3 regions of the Streptomyces sp. NPDC085900 genome follow, and region 2 is predicted to be linked to each of the others. Evidence: riboswitches for the same ligand, from Rfam matches in the RefSeq annotation. Region 2 holds a riboswitch; each other region holds the start of a gene.
What was found. A riboswitch is a leader RNA that binds a small molecule or an ion and turns the genes downstream of it on or off. The one in region 2 is predicted to bind cyclic di-AMP.

Region 1 (4,471 bases), on a different contig from region 2:
CTGGTCTTCTCCTCCGGCTACGCGGCCAACCTCGCCGCCGTCACCGCGCTGGCCCCGCACGGCTCGCTGATCGTCTCCGACGCGGGCAACCACGCCTCGCTGATCGACGGCTGCCGGCTCGCCCGGGGCGGCACGCAGGTCGTGCCGCACGCGGACCCGGAGGCGGTGCGCAAGGCGCTGCGGACCCACGACGGCCCGGCCGTGGTCGTCTCCGACACCGTCTTCTCGGTCGACGGGGACGCGGCCCCGCTGGCCGCCTTCGCCGGCGCCTGCCGGGAGCGGGGCGCGGGGCTGCTGGTCGACGACGCGCACGGGCTCGGCGTCCTGGGCGACGGGGGCCGGGGTGCCGTATGGGCGGCGGGCCTCGCGGGCGACGGCGACGTGGTCGTGACGGCCACGCTGTCGAAGTCGCTCGGCAGTCAGGGCGGAGTGGTGCTGGGCCCGGCCAAGGTGATCGACCACCTGGTCAACGCGGCCCGGACGTTCATCTTCGACACGGGTCTGGCGCCGGCGGCGGCGGGGGCGGCCCTGGCCGCGCTGCGGCTGCTGCGCCGCGAGCCCGAGCGGGCGGCGCGGGCTCGCGAGGTGGCGGCGGAACTGCACGCGCGGCTGACCGCCGCGGGCCACGAGGCGGTGCGCCCGGACGCCGCGGTCGTCTCGGTGCGCGCTCCGTCCCCGGAGGGGGCCGTGCGATGGGCGGCCGACTGCCGTACGGCAGGCCTCGCCGTGGGCTGCTTCCGTCCTCCTTCCGTTCCCGACGGCATCTCACGGCTCAGGCTGACCGCCCGCGCGGACCTCTCCGGGGCGCAGATCGAACATGCGGTGAAGGTGATCGGCGAGACGCGACCATGAGTCGGCGTGACACGGCCGTGTGCCGCGCGATCACGGACTGATCAGGACCTGACGACCGCGAGGAAGCCCGCCCAGCTCTCGGGGGAGAAGAGCAGCGCGGGTCCCGCGGTGTCCTTGGAGTCGCGCACCGCGAGCAGTCCGGACCATGGGCCGGAGTGCGGCAGTGCCGTCTCGACGCAGTTGTTCGCTCCCGTGCTGTAGCTGCTGCGCAGCCACCGCACGCCGTGCAGTTCGGTGCTGGAAGGTACGTTCCGAGGCAGTGCGGACATGGTGCCTCCTTACGCGCCGTCAAACTGTCGCGGCGATGTAATCCAACGAGTCCTCGGGTGAAAGGGCATGAATCCGAAGGGCGTTGAAGGCCTGTGTATAGGCCTCCAGGTCTTCTTTCCGTTCGAGGTAGAGGCTACTCGTCAAGTGGTCGAGAACAACCACGTCCAGATCAGAAGTGCGCGAAAATGAGAAGATTACGAAAGGGCCTGTGACACCGACATGTGCCCCGGCGGCGAACGGCAGCACCTGAAGCCGAACTTGGGGCAGACGGGCCGCTTCCAGGAGCCGTTCGCGTTGCCGTGCCATGACGTCCGGACCGCCGATCTCCCGGTGCAGCACCGCCTCGTCCAGGACCGCTGCCAGCTCCAACGGCGGATCCGCGCGCAGTACGTCCTGCCGGGCCAGCCGCACCTCGACCAGAGCGTCCAGCCGTTCGTCGTCCAGTCCGTCGACCGCCGCGCGGGTGACCGCACGCGCGTATTCGGGCGTTTGCAGCAGACCGGGCACGACGGACGTCTCCAGCGTGCGCATCGCGCTCGCCTGCGACTCGAGGCTGATGAAGTCGCGATAGGTGGGCGGGAGAATTCCGCGATAGGCGTGCCACCAGTGGTGGCGCCCGCCCCCCTCGTCGGAGCCCGCCAACACCAAAAGCAACTCGCGCAGTTGGGAGTCCGCGACACCGTAGGCGTCGAGAAGTAACCGCACATCGGCCGGTTTCACCCCGCTGGCGCCCGTCTCTATCCGGCTCACCTTCGACTGGTGCCAGCCCACGAGCCGGGCCGCCTCACCACTGGTGAGGCCCGCCCCCGTGCGCAGGGCGCGCAGTTCGGCGCCCAGCTTGCGGCGGCGCACCGCGGGACCGTTCTGCATGCGGTACTCCTTACTCCTTCCGGGGCGCCCAAATACGGTCTTCCGTCGTAGAGTTCACCGCTTTGAGCGACAGATATATGCATATCTTGGTGGATCGCCACCCGTGACCGTCGCGGTAATGGCAGTCTGGCGAAGAAGCACCAGTCCGGGACCGTACTCGAACCATCCGCTCCATGTCGGACTCCGGTCCCGTGGGAAAGGGACGACGTCGCCATGGCAGACCACCTGGAAGCATCCGTCACTCTGCCGAGCGAGCCGGCCTCGGTCTCCGCCGCTCGCGGCTACGTGGTCACCACGCTGGCGGAATGGGGTCTGCCCGCCCACACCGAAGCGGCCGAGACGATCCGCCTCATTGTCTCCGAACTGGCCACCAACGCGGTACAGCACACCTTCGGGCAGTCCCCCACCTTCACGGTGGACCTGCGGCTCGACCGTGACGAGCAACTGCGGATCGGTGTCACCGACAGCCATCCGCGCTTCCCCAAGCGGCTGCCGGCCGCGGTCCAGCAGGACAACGGCCGGGGCATGGTGATCATCCGTTGGCTGGCGGCCGAGTGCGGCGGCAAGCTGCGGGTGCGGCCCACGAGAGAGGGCGGCAAGACGGTCTCCATCGAACTGCCGTGGACCGTTCCGGCCCAGCCGGTCACGGCGGGGCAGCAGGAGCCGTGAACCAAGACGCCCAGGCGCGATACGCCTGGGTGCGAAGAAGTGTCGAGCCCCGTGGGGGTGACGGCAGGTCAGGGTGCCGCCACCCCCACGGGAGAGTCAGCTGATCCGGCCGTACCAGACGCTCCTGGTCCAGATCTTCTGGAGCTTCACGACGTCCCCGGTCTTCGGGGCGTGCCAGATCTTCCCCTTCCCGGCGTAGATGCCCACGTGGTAGACGTTCGAGCCCGAGTGGAAGAACACCAGGTCTCCGGCCTTGCGGTGGCTCGCGGAGATGTGGTGGGACTTGTTGTACTGCTGGGCCGCCGTACGAGGCAGTTTCTTGCCCGCCTTCTTGAACGAGTACAGCGTGAGCCCCGAGCAGTCGAAGCGGCGCGGTCCGGTGGCGCCCCACTTGTACGGGGATCCCTTTTTGGACGCCGCTACCTGAAGCGCCTTCGTCGCCGTCGTCGCGGCCGCGGCGTCGGTGGCGACGCCCGGGAGCACGACGGAGCCGCCCACTGCGGCGAGAGTGAGGGCCGAGGCCGTGCCGGCCCGGACCATCAGCGACGGGACACGATTGAGCGCAGTCATGCGCAACCCTTCGTCAGCCGCCTGTGAAGGATGACCTGTCGGATTCGGGCTGGCGAAGTTGCCCGGCCGCTGCTGCGGCTTCACCCCAAGGGCTGCTCGGTCCGGTCATGGCGTGACCGTGCCGGCGACCCGTCGTGCTTGGGTCCTCCACTCCTGCCGATCCACTCCTGTCGACCGGTCATCCGGGCGGCGGCAGGACTCGGCGTCCGCCCGGATCGCCCCGCCGCTGTGGCGGGGGCTTGTCGTCAGACAGGGATCTTGGCTCACTGATGTCCGAAAATCCCAATGGAATCGGGGATTTGTGGCGTTACTCACCACTCACCCGTTCGGGTGGACACCCTGTTTTTCGAACAGCCGTCGCGGTATCGAGGAGCCCCGGACCAGGGGCGGAACGTCCCATTCCGCCCTTTGGGTACGCGTGTTGCGCAACCGGAACGGTCCCGAAACAGCAGCCGCGTCTACTCCAAAAGGGGGTACGCCGTTTGGTCCGTTTCAAGCCCGGTCCGGACGGTCGCGTCAACTGTCGGACTGCGGCGGCACGGTGACCCGTGCCGTACGCCGCTCGCCGTCCAGCACCCGCATGGCCCGACCCAGCGTGGGGGCGTGCAGTTCGGTCTCGCCCCGCTGGTGCATCAGCACCAGGGCGTCGCGCAGTTCGGCCGCCTTGGTCACCAGCGCCTGAGCGGCGCGGAGGCCGCGGTACGTGTCTCCGTGGTGCGCCGGGTTGATGCGGCCGAGCAGGTCGACCACGTCGAGGTAACGGTCGATCAACTCGCCCTCGGCGCGCGTGAGGGCGGGCAGCGGCGGGAGTTCGGGTGGCAGCACCGGCCGCTCACCTCCCCGCGGGCGGCGCGAGGGGGGACCTGCGGCTGGGGACGATCCGGTCCACCAGCCCGTACTCCACCGCCTCCTGGGCGTCGAGGATCTTGTCGCGCTCGATGTCCTCGGTCACCTGCTCCCGGGACCGCCCCGTGTGCCGTACCAGCATCTCCTCCAGGCGGGTGCGCAGCCGTGACAGCTCGTCGGCCTGGATGGCCAGGTCGCTGGCCTGACCCTGCACCGGTTCGTACAGCGCGGGCTGACGGATGACCATGCGCGCGCCCGGCAGCGCGGACCGCTTGCCCGGCGTGCCGGCCGCCAGCAGCACCGCCGCCGAGGAGCCCGCCTGCCCCAGGCAGATCGTCTCCACGTCGCAGCCGACGTACTGGATCGTGTCGTAGATCGCCGACATGGCGGTGAA
Region 2 (4,471 bases):
GGGGACGTTGAGGATGCGGCGCAGCGGCACCGAGTCCTCGGGGTTGGCGAGGACCCGAAGGTAGGCCAGGACGTCCCGGACCTCCTTGCGCTCGTAGAAGCGGACGCCGCCGACGACCTTGTAGGGCAGGCCGACGCGGATGAAGACCTCTTCGAAGACACGGGACTGGGCGTTGGTGCGGTAGAAGACGGCGACGTCGCCGGCCTTCGCGTCGCCCGCGTCGGTGAGACGGTCTATCTCGTCGGCGACGAACTGCGCCTCGTCGTGCTCGGTGTCGGCGACGTAGCCGGTGATGCGCGCGCCGGCGCCGGCGTTGGTCCACAGGTTCTTCGGGCGGCGGGACTCGTTGCGCTCGATGACGGCGTTGGCCGCGGAGAGGATCGTCTGGGTGGAGCGGTAGTTCTGCTCCAGCAGGATCGTCGTCGCGTCCGGGTAGTCCTCCTCGAACTGGAGGATGTTGCGGATCGTCGCGCCGCGGAAGGCGTAGATCGACTGGTCGGCGTCGCCGACGACGCACAGTTCGGCGGGCGGGACGTCGTGCTCGTTCGGCGGGACGTCCTCGTCGTGGGCGCCCGTGCCCACGAGCTCGCGCACCAGCGCGTACTGCGCGTGGTTGGTGTCCTGGTACTCGTCGACCAGGACGTGCCGGAAGCGGCGGCGGTAGTGCTCGGCGACGTCCGGGAAGGCGCGCAGCAGGTTGACCGTCGTCATGATCAGGTCATCGAAGTCGAGGGCGTTCGCCTCGCGCAGCCGCGACTGGTACATGGCGTACGCCTGGGCGAGGGTCTTCTCGAAGCCGTCGGTGGCCTGGGCGGCGAAGTCCTCCTCGTCGATCAGCTCGTTCTTCAGGTTGCTGATCTTGGCGCTGAAGGACTTGGGCGGATAGCGCTTGGGGTCGAGCTCCAGGTCCCGGCAGACCAGGGCCATCAGGCGCTTGCTGTCGGCGGCGTCGTAGATCGAGAACGAGGACGTGAAACCGAGCTTCTTGCTCTCGCGGCGCAGGATGCGCACGCACGCGCTGTGGAAGGTCATCACCCACATCGCGTTCGCGCGTGGGCCGACGAGCTGCTCGACACGCTCCTTCATCTCACCGGCGGCCTTGTTGGTGAAGGTGATCGCGAGGATCTGGCCGGGGTGCACGTTCCGCGAGCCGAGGAGGTGGGCGATGCGGTGGGTGAGCACGCGGGTCTTGCCGGAGCCGGCGCCGGCCACGATGAGCAGGGGGGTGCCGGCGTGCACGACGGCCGCGCGCTGGTTCTCGTTCAGCCCGTCGAGGAGCGCGGCCGGGTCGATCGCCGGACGCGGGGCGCCGTCGCGGTAGTAGGAGTCCCGGTCCGGCGGTACGTCGAACTTCCCGCCGAACAGATCGTCCGGAACGGGCTCCGGTACGTGATCGTCCTCGGGCGGTGGCGGGGGTTCCTCGTGGCCGCGGGGGGCCTGGAGGTCCGCCAGGAAGCTGTCGTCAAAGAGGCTGCTCATCGCTCTCCGAGTCTAGGGGGCCCCACTGACAGCCCGCCGCCGCCCTGAGAACATCGCCGGATCCGGACCGGATCCGATACCGCCGCACACGCTGCCGCACCCCTCCGCCACGGTCTGTGACCAGCGGCGACCGGTTGACCAAAGGTCACGAAAATGTATCGGGCATATCGAACATCATCCTTCACAGAGGCCACACGAGTTGGCTACCGTTCCGCGCAGGCCATACGACCCCCACCGGCGAACGTCGCCGGGCCGCGTGGCCTCCGCCGAGTCCGGGGCGCCGCCGCGCCGTCCGGAGCCGGGGACCCAACCGACCTTGGGGTGAATCGGCCCGACCCCCTCGCGGGGAGCGGACCGTAGGGCAACCCTTCCGAACCACCCGCCCGAACCCGACAGCTAACTCGGTAGGCGGAGCATGGAAGGAGTCGCCTCCCTTGGCGTCGCACCGCAAGTCGCGCCCCGCGGGAACGCGTGTACCAGGCATACGCACCCCCGCTCTCGCCACGGCCGCCCTCACCTCCGTGGCACTGCTGTCCCAGACGGCCGACGCAACACCCTCCACCGACGGCCGGCCCAGCCTCGAGGAGGTCGAGAAGAAGGTCGACGACCTCTACCGCCAGGCCGAGTCGGCCACCGAGAAGTACAACGCGGCCAAGGAGAAGACCACCAAGCAGCGCAAGCAGGTCGACACCCTCCTCGACGACGTCGCCAAGCGCGCCCAGAAGCTCAACCAGGAGCGCGAGCAGCTCGGTTCCTTCGCCGCCGCCCAGTACCGCACCGGGGCCGCCGCACCCGACACGGCGACCTTCCTGCTCGCCGACTCCCCGCAGGACTACTTCGACCAGACGCAGCTGATGGGCCGGCTGACCTCACGTCAGAAGACCGCGGTCGACGACTACTTCGCCGAGCAGTCGGCGACGATGAAGAAGCGCGAAGAGGCCTCCCGGAGTCTGGAGACGCTCACCCGGACGCAGAGCGACCTGCAGACCGCCAAGTCCACGGTGCAGCGCAAGCTCAGCTCCGCGCGCGAGCTGCTGTCGAAGCTGACGGCCCAGGAGAAGGCGCGGCTCGCTCAGATCGAGAAGCAGAAGCAGGAGGAGGCCGCCCGCAAGGCCGCCGAGCTGGCCAAGCAGCAGGCGGCCGCGCAGGCCGAGGCAGCGGCCGCGACCCAGGACAGCGGCTCCACGTCCACGTCCGGCACCAGCACCGGTACCGGTACGGGCACCTCGGACTCCTCGTACGCCACCAAGGCCGCGAAGGCGATCTCGTTCGCCCGCGCGCAGATCGGCAAGCCGTACGTCTGGGGCGCCACCGGCCCCGGCTCCTACGACTGCTCCGGTCTCACCCAGGCCGCCTGGAAGGCCGCCGGCGTCACGCTCCCGCGCACCACCTACGACCAGGTGAACGCCGGCACCACCGTCTCCCTCACCGACGCCCAGCCGGGAGACCTGATCTTCTTCTACGACGACATCAGCCACGTCGGCATCTACATCGGCAACGGCATGATGATCCACGCCCCGAAGCCGGGCGCTTACGTCCGCGAGGAGTCGATCTACTACGGCGGCGAGTCCATCATCCACAGCGTGGTCAGACCGGCGTGAGCCCGGCGCGTCAGCGACAACAGGGGCGCACGGCAATCACCGTGCGCCCCATCGCGCCACCACTCGCCCGCGTCAGGTCCACAGCACCGCGATGAAGATGTTCGCCGTGGTGAGCGCGCCCACCAGCCCGAACATGCTCTTGTCCACCTTCTCCTCGTCCCGCTTCACGTAGACCAGGCCGAGGATCACGATCAGCAGGGCCAGCTTCAGGCCGATCTTGACGTTGTTGACGTGGTGGTCGTCGGCCTGGTTGAGGCCGACCAGGATCGCGCCGGTGACCAGCATGGTCAGCGCCCCGTGCAGCATGGCGGGGACGAAGCGGGCCGTGCCCTGCCCCATCGCCTTCATCTGGGTGAGGAAGCCGCCGAGGAGCGCGGCGATGCCGACGATGTGCAGGCCGACGAAGAGATGGATGAGTACGTCCATGAGGCCGGAGCTTAGACAGGGGCGCCAGGGGCACCCGACACCGGCCCTCCTCCATCCGTCGGCCGCATATATGCGCCATAGCACCCCGCCCCCCGGGGGCACCCGAGAACCGTCACATCGGTCACCGCACCGCGTGAACCCGACGAGGCAGGGCCTGGATCACGGTCGCATCCGGTCACCCGGCGCCGCACTCACGGCACTTCCGCACAACGCGTTACCGGACCGACACAGCCAGGTTTAGCGTCCTTCCCCAGGTGACCGGCTCCCCACCGCCGCCCGGGCCAGGGGCGGCAGTCGGCCACCACCGCCGAGAAGGTCCGGCGGCGGCCGCTCCCCCTGTGCGAGCCGCCGCCGGACGCGTAAGCCGCCCCGGACGGGGTGGTCGTACGAAAGGACGTGCAGTCCAGGTGGCAGCGCATCGCAAGCCCGGTCGGCGAGCATCACTGGGCGGCAGCACCGCCCGTACGGCCTTCACGATCGCCCTGGCGGGCGCCGCGACCGCGACGGCCTTCGACGGGACCGGACACGCCGAGCCGCGGCTGACCCCGGCACAGGTCAAGGCGAAGGTGGACCGGCTCTACCAGGAGGCCGAGACCGCCACCCAGAAGTACGACGGCGCGAAGGAGAAGGCGCAGGCCGCCGAGCGCCGTCTGTCGACCCTGCGGGACGAGGCGGCACGCAAGACGGAGAAGCTCAACTCGGCGCGGGAGGCGCTGGGTTCGATCGCGGCGGCGCAGTACCGGGGCGGCGGGCTGGACCCCGCGCTGCAGCTCGTCCTCTCCAGCGATCCCGACCGGTACCTGGACGGCGCCGAGTTCGTCGACCGGGTCGGCACCCGGCAGGCGGCGGCCGTCGCGGACGTACGCGAACAGCTGCGGGACATCCAGCAGTTGCGCGGGACCGCACGCGTCGAGCTGACCTCGCTGAAGGCACGGCAGGCCGAACTGGCGCGGCAGAAGAAGACG
Region 3 (4,471 bases), 180 kb from region 2:
CAGGAACCGGTACGGGAGTTGACCGAGTGACGCCGGTGAACGGGGCGGTCGTCCGGTTCGCGATGAGTCGGCGGTGCGTCCTGTCCGTATTCTCTGATCATGGCCGCACCCACCGCATATGCACTCATCGCCACCGACCTGGACGGCACCCTTCTGCGAGGCGACGACACGCTGTCCGACCGGTCCCTCGCCGCCCTCGCGCGCGTGGCGGAGTCCGGGGCCCGGCACCTCGTGGTGACCGGCCGCCCGGCCCCCAGAGTGCGGCCGCTCCTGGACGATCTGGGCAGCACGGGGCTCGCGGTGTGCGGGCAGGGCGCGCAGGTGTACGACGCCGGCGCGGACCGTCTGCTGTGGTCCGTCACGCTGGACCGGGAGCTGGCCGAGACGGCCCTCGGCAAGATCGAGGCCGAGGTGGGCCAGGTGTACGCGGCCGTCGACCAGGACGGCGTCGACGGGCTCACGCTCATCGAGCCCGGGTACCTGATGCCGCACCCGACCCTGCCCGCCGTACGCGTCGACCGGCGCGACGACCTGTGGTGCGAGCCGATCAGCAAGGTGCTGCTGCGCCATCCCTACCTGTCCGACGACGAGTTGGCGGCGACGGCGCGGTCGGTGGTCGGTTCCCTGGCCACCGTCACCATGTCGGGACCCGGGACCGTCGAACTCCAGCCATGCGGCATCACCAAGGCGACGGGCCTCGCGCTGGCCGCCGAACACCTCGGCCTGGGCCCGGGGGAGACGCTCGCGTTCGGCGACATGCCCAACGACATCCCGATGTTCGACTGGGCCGCCCGGGGCATCGCCATGGCCAACGCCCATCCCGAGCTGAAGGCGGTGGCCGACGAGGTCACCCTGTCGAACGAGGACGACGGCATTGCCGTCGTCCTCGAGCGGTTGTTCGCGCGGGTCTAGGACCTGACGGTCCTTCGCCTCGCCGGCCTAGTAGGCGCCGTAGACGTTGTCGATGGAGCCGTAGCGCTGGTACGCGTAGTTGCAGGCGGCGGTGATGTTGGCGACCGGGTCGTAGGGGTCGTACGCCGTGCCCGCGACGTGGTAGGCGGCGAACGTCGGGTCGATCACCTGCAGCAGGCCCTTGGAGGGGGTGCCGGCCAGGGCGTTGGAGTCCCAGTTGTTGATGGCGTAGGGGTTGCCCGAGGACTCGCGCATGACGTTGCGGTAGATGCCGTCGTACGTGCCGGGGATGCCGTGCTGGGCCATGACCTGCAGGGACGCCCGGATCCAGCCGTCGAGGTTGTTGCTGTAGCCGAGCGACGACGCGGTGACGACGCTGTCGGTCGCCGCGGAGGCGCTGGTCGCGCCGACGACCGGAAGGGCGAGAACGGCGGCGCCCGTTCCGATGACGGCGAGCTTGCGGACGAGGCGGGATCGCTTGGTGAGGCGGTGGCGAGCGGTTGCGGGCATGGCGGGTTTCCTCTCCGTCGCCTGCGAGGTGAGCTGTCGGGTTCGGGCGGGAGCTGCCCGGCCGCGCCGCCGTACGACGACACGACTTCACCCCAAGCCGGTGAGGGCGTCCTGGGACGCCCGTCCGGCGGCTTACCTGGTTCCCCCGCTCCTGCCGTGCGTGAGTTGGTCGATGGTGGAGAACGGGCGGCGGCAGGATTAGGCGTCCGCCCGGCAAGGCGGGAACGTATGCGACAGCACATGTCCGGAACAAGCGGCGGAGTCACACATCGGGCCGCTTGACCTCGGTGTGGGGGCTTTGGGGTGCTTGATCCTTTGCGCTTGCCAAGCCTCAACTCGCTTTTCCGGGAAGGTGGATCGGCCGAAATCGCCCGGAATGTGGATCTTGGCGTCGAGTGAGCCAAGTCACGGGTGTCGACAAGCGCGTCAAATCGGGCAATGGGCCCAACTCATAGTCAATGGGCGGCCCGTGGGAGTTCGCTCGCCCTCGGGGGCCCTCGCTCCGGGTGATGCCTTTGCGTGTGTCGCCCGGGGTCGTGCGCCGGAACCCCCGTAACCCCTTGAGTCCCCGGGAGCGGCCGCCATGTCCATGCCGTCACGGCCCGGGCGCGTCGAAAGGGGAATCGCCCCCCGCAGAGCAAGTCAGTAAAAATGCATTGTTATGAGGTGATCAGAAACATACCGGGCGTGATCCCATACCGCCCCTGCTGGACGGGCGGGCGGCATGGGTGATCGAAAGGCGACCGGATACGCTGACTTGAGTGATGGCAGCGACCTATCGACAAACCGCGTAACCAGCCAGTAGACACCAGCAGACAGGAGACCCCTCGTGACCGTCGTCGGGCCGTTCGGGCTGAGCGTGCGGGACCAGGCTCTGGAAGCCGATGTCCAGGCCGGATTGGTGGCTGTCGAGGAGGGCCTGCTCGAAGCCACCAAGAGCGAGGTCCCCTTCATCACGGAGGCCGCCCAGCACCTGGTGCGAGCGGGTGGAAAGCGCTTCCGCCCGCTGCTGGTGATGCTCGCCGCCCAGTTCGGTGACCCGTATGCGCCCGGCGTGGTGCCGTCGGCCGTGGTCGTGGAGCTGACCCACCTCGCGACGCTCTACCACGACGACGTCATGGACGAGGCGGCCGTGCGCCGCGGGGTCGACAGCGCGAACACCCGCTGGGGCAACTCGGTGGCGGTCCTGACCGGCGACTTCCTGTTCGCGCGCGCCTCCCACATCCTGGCCGACCTCGGCCCGGAGGCGGTGCGGGTGCAGGCCGAGGCGTTCGAGCGGCTGGTCACCGGGCAGATCCTGGAGACGGCGGGGCCGCAGGACGGCCGGGACCCGGTCGAGCACTACCTGGACGTGCTCAGCGGCAAGACGGGGTCGCTGGTGGCCGTGTCGTGCCGGTTCGGCGCGATGATGTCGGGCGCCGACGAGACGGTCGTGGACGTGCTGACCCAGTACGGGGAGCGGCTGGGCGTCGCCTTCCAGCTCGCCGACGACGTCCTGGACATCGCCTCCGACTCGCACGAGTCCGGCAAGACGCCCGGCACGGACCTGCGCGAGGGCATCCCGACGCTGCCGGTGCTGCGGCTGCGCGAGCGGGCGCAGCGGCTCGGGCTGGCCGAGGACCTCGCGCTGTGCGAGCTGCTGGACTCCGACCTGAGCGACGACGCGCGGCACGCGGAGGCACTGGCCGGGCTGCGGGCGCACCCCGCGCTGGAGCAGGCGCGCCGGGACACCGTGCGGTACGCGGAGGACGCCCGGTCGGCGCTGGCTCCGCTGAAGGAGTGCGACGCCAAGGTGGCGCTCATGGAGATGTGCGACGCCGTGGTGCATCGGGCGGGTTGATTCCGTCCCGGAATGAGCTGATTTCCTCCCGTTGCCCCTGGGGATCCCGCCATCGGGGCAATTCGGTGTGACGTACGTCATATGGGTGAGCTGAGCCCTGCTCGTGATCCCGCCGTACGCATGGCCAGAAGGCCGGCGCAGGCGGTGTCGGCCGGTCTGCGGGGAGAAAACAGAATCATGCGCGTTCACGCGACGTTCTCGAAGCGCGGCAAGAGCCTGATCACGACGGCTGTCACGGTGGCCGCCCTCGGTGGTGTCGCCGCCGCGGCGACCCCAGCCTCCGCCGCCGGAGGCGACGACGGCACCGGCACGGGGGTGACCCTCCTCGCCACCAGTCTGCGCGGCGCCAACGAGGTGCCCGTGCCGGGCGGCCCGGCCGTCGGGGACAAGGACGGCGCCGCTCTGGAGTTCATCAAGATCGACGGTGACCGGGTGTCCGTCGCCGTCACCTGGCGCGGCACCGGCAGGCCGACCGCCCTCCACATCCACCAGGGCGCCAAGGGCACCAACGGCGACGTCAGGATCGACTTCAGCGGCCTGCTGAAGCACAGCAGGCGGCACAGCGTCACCGGCACCGTCAAGGTCGAGGACCCGGCGCTGCTCGACGCGCTGAAGAACGACCCCGGTTCGTTCTACGCCAATCTGCACACCGCCGAGTTCCCCGGCGGAGCCGTCCGCGGCCGCCTCCACGAACTCACCGTCGCCGCCTTCGACTTCCGGGACGCCCTCGACAACTTCCGCGCCTCGGTGATCAAGGGCCGGCAGATCTACGAGTGCAAGCCCACCGACGCCGGCGGCTACGCCTACGCCCAACGGGACGTCAACGCCCTGCTCGGCGGCGGCATCCACCACACCTTCGTCGCACCCAACTCCGGTACGCCCCAGTGGGTCGCGCCCGACGGCAGCGCCGTCACCGGATCCGTCCTGTCCAGGACCCCGAACGGGGACGGCAACATCCCCGAACTCGACCTGAAGGCCACCCCGTCCGGCAGCCACCGAGGCCTGCTCGCCGGCACCACGGAGATCCTGCGGCTCAACACCGTCGGCGGAGTCGCCCCGACCGGTTCCTGCGAACCCGGCACCGTCGTGGGCGTGCCGTACCGGGCGGACTACGTCTTCCTGCAGGGCTGACGCGGAAGTTCCCGGAGAGCCGACACGAGGCCGACGCCGGCCGCGTCCGGGCGGTGCCCTCCCGCGCCACGACCCCTA

Region 1: another riboswitch for cyclic di-AMP. It lies ahead of ACIGDI_RS05465 (C40 family peptidase); the one in region 2 lies ahead of ACIGDI_RS12705 (NlpC/P60 family protein).
Region 3: another riboswitch for cyclic di-AMP. It lies ahead of ACIGDI_RS13620 (transglycosylase SLT domain-containing protein); the one in region 2 lies ahead of ACIGDI_RS12705 (NlpC/P60 family protein).

What each region holds. Positions count from the first base shown of each region.
Region 1 covers NZ_JBITSP010000002.1:149,522-153,992, forward strand. Annotated here, with positions in the region: gene ACIGDI_RS05445 (8-amino-7-oxononanoate synthase) at 1-852, shown strand, start outside; gene ACIGDI_RS05450 (DUF397 domain-containing protein) at 894-1,121, opposite strand; gene ACIGDI_RS05455 (helix-turn-helix domain-containing protein) at 1,141-1,992, opposite strand; gene ACIGDI_RS05460 (ATP-binding protein) at 2,206-2,661, shown strand; gene ACIGDI_RS05465 (C40 family peptidase) at 2,758-3,231, opposite strand; cyclic di-AMP (ydaO/yuaA leader) riboswitch at 3,235-3,446, opposite strand; gene ACIGDI_RS05470 (hypothetical protein) at 3,748-4,056, opposite strand; gene ACIGDI_RS05475 (ATP-dependent Clp protease proteolytic subunit) at 4,064-4,471, opposite strand, start outside.
Region 2 covers NZ_JBITSP010000003.1:714,049-718,519, forward strand. Annotated here, with positions in the region: gene pcrA (DNA helicase PcrA) at 1-1,479, opposite strand, end outside; cyclic di-AMP (ydaO/yuaA leader) riboswitch at 1,734-1,905, shown strand; gene ACIGDI_RS12705 (NlpC/P60 family protein) at 1,914-3,080, shown strand; gene ACIGDI_RS12710 (hypothetical protein) at 3,153-3,506, opposite strand; gene ACIGDI_RS12715 (NlpC/P60 family protein) at 3,914-4,471, shown strand, end outside.
Region 3 covers NZ_JBITSP010000003.1:897,207-901,677, reverse strand. Annotated here, with positions in the region: gene ACIGDI_RS13625 (HAD family hydrolase) at 100-912, shown strand; gene ACIGDI_RS13620 (transglycosylase SLT domain-containing protein) at 940-1,422, opposite strand; cyclic di-AMP (ydaO/yuaA leader) riboswitch at 1,428-1,604, opposite strand; gene ACIGDI_RS13615 (polyprenyl synthetase family protein) at 2,252-3,262, shown strand; gene ACIGDI_RS13610 (CHRD domain-containing protein) at 3,440-4,393, shown strand.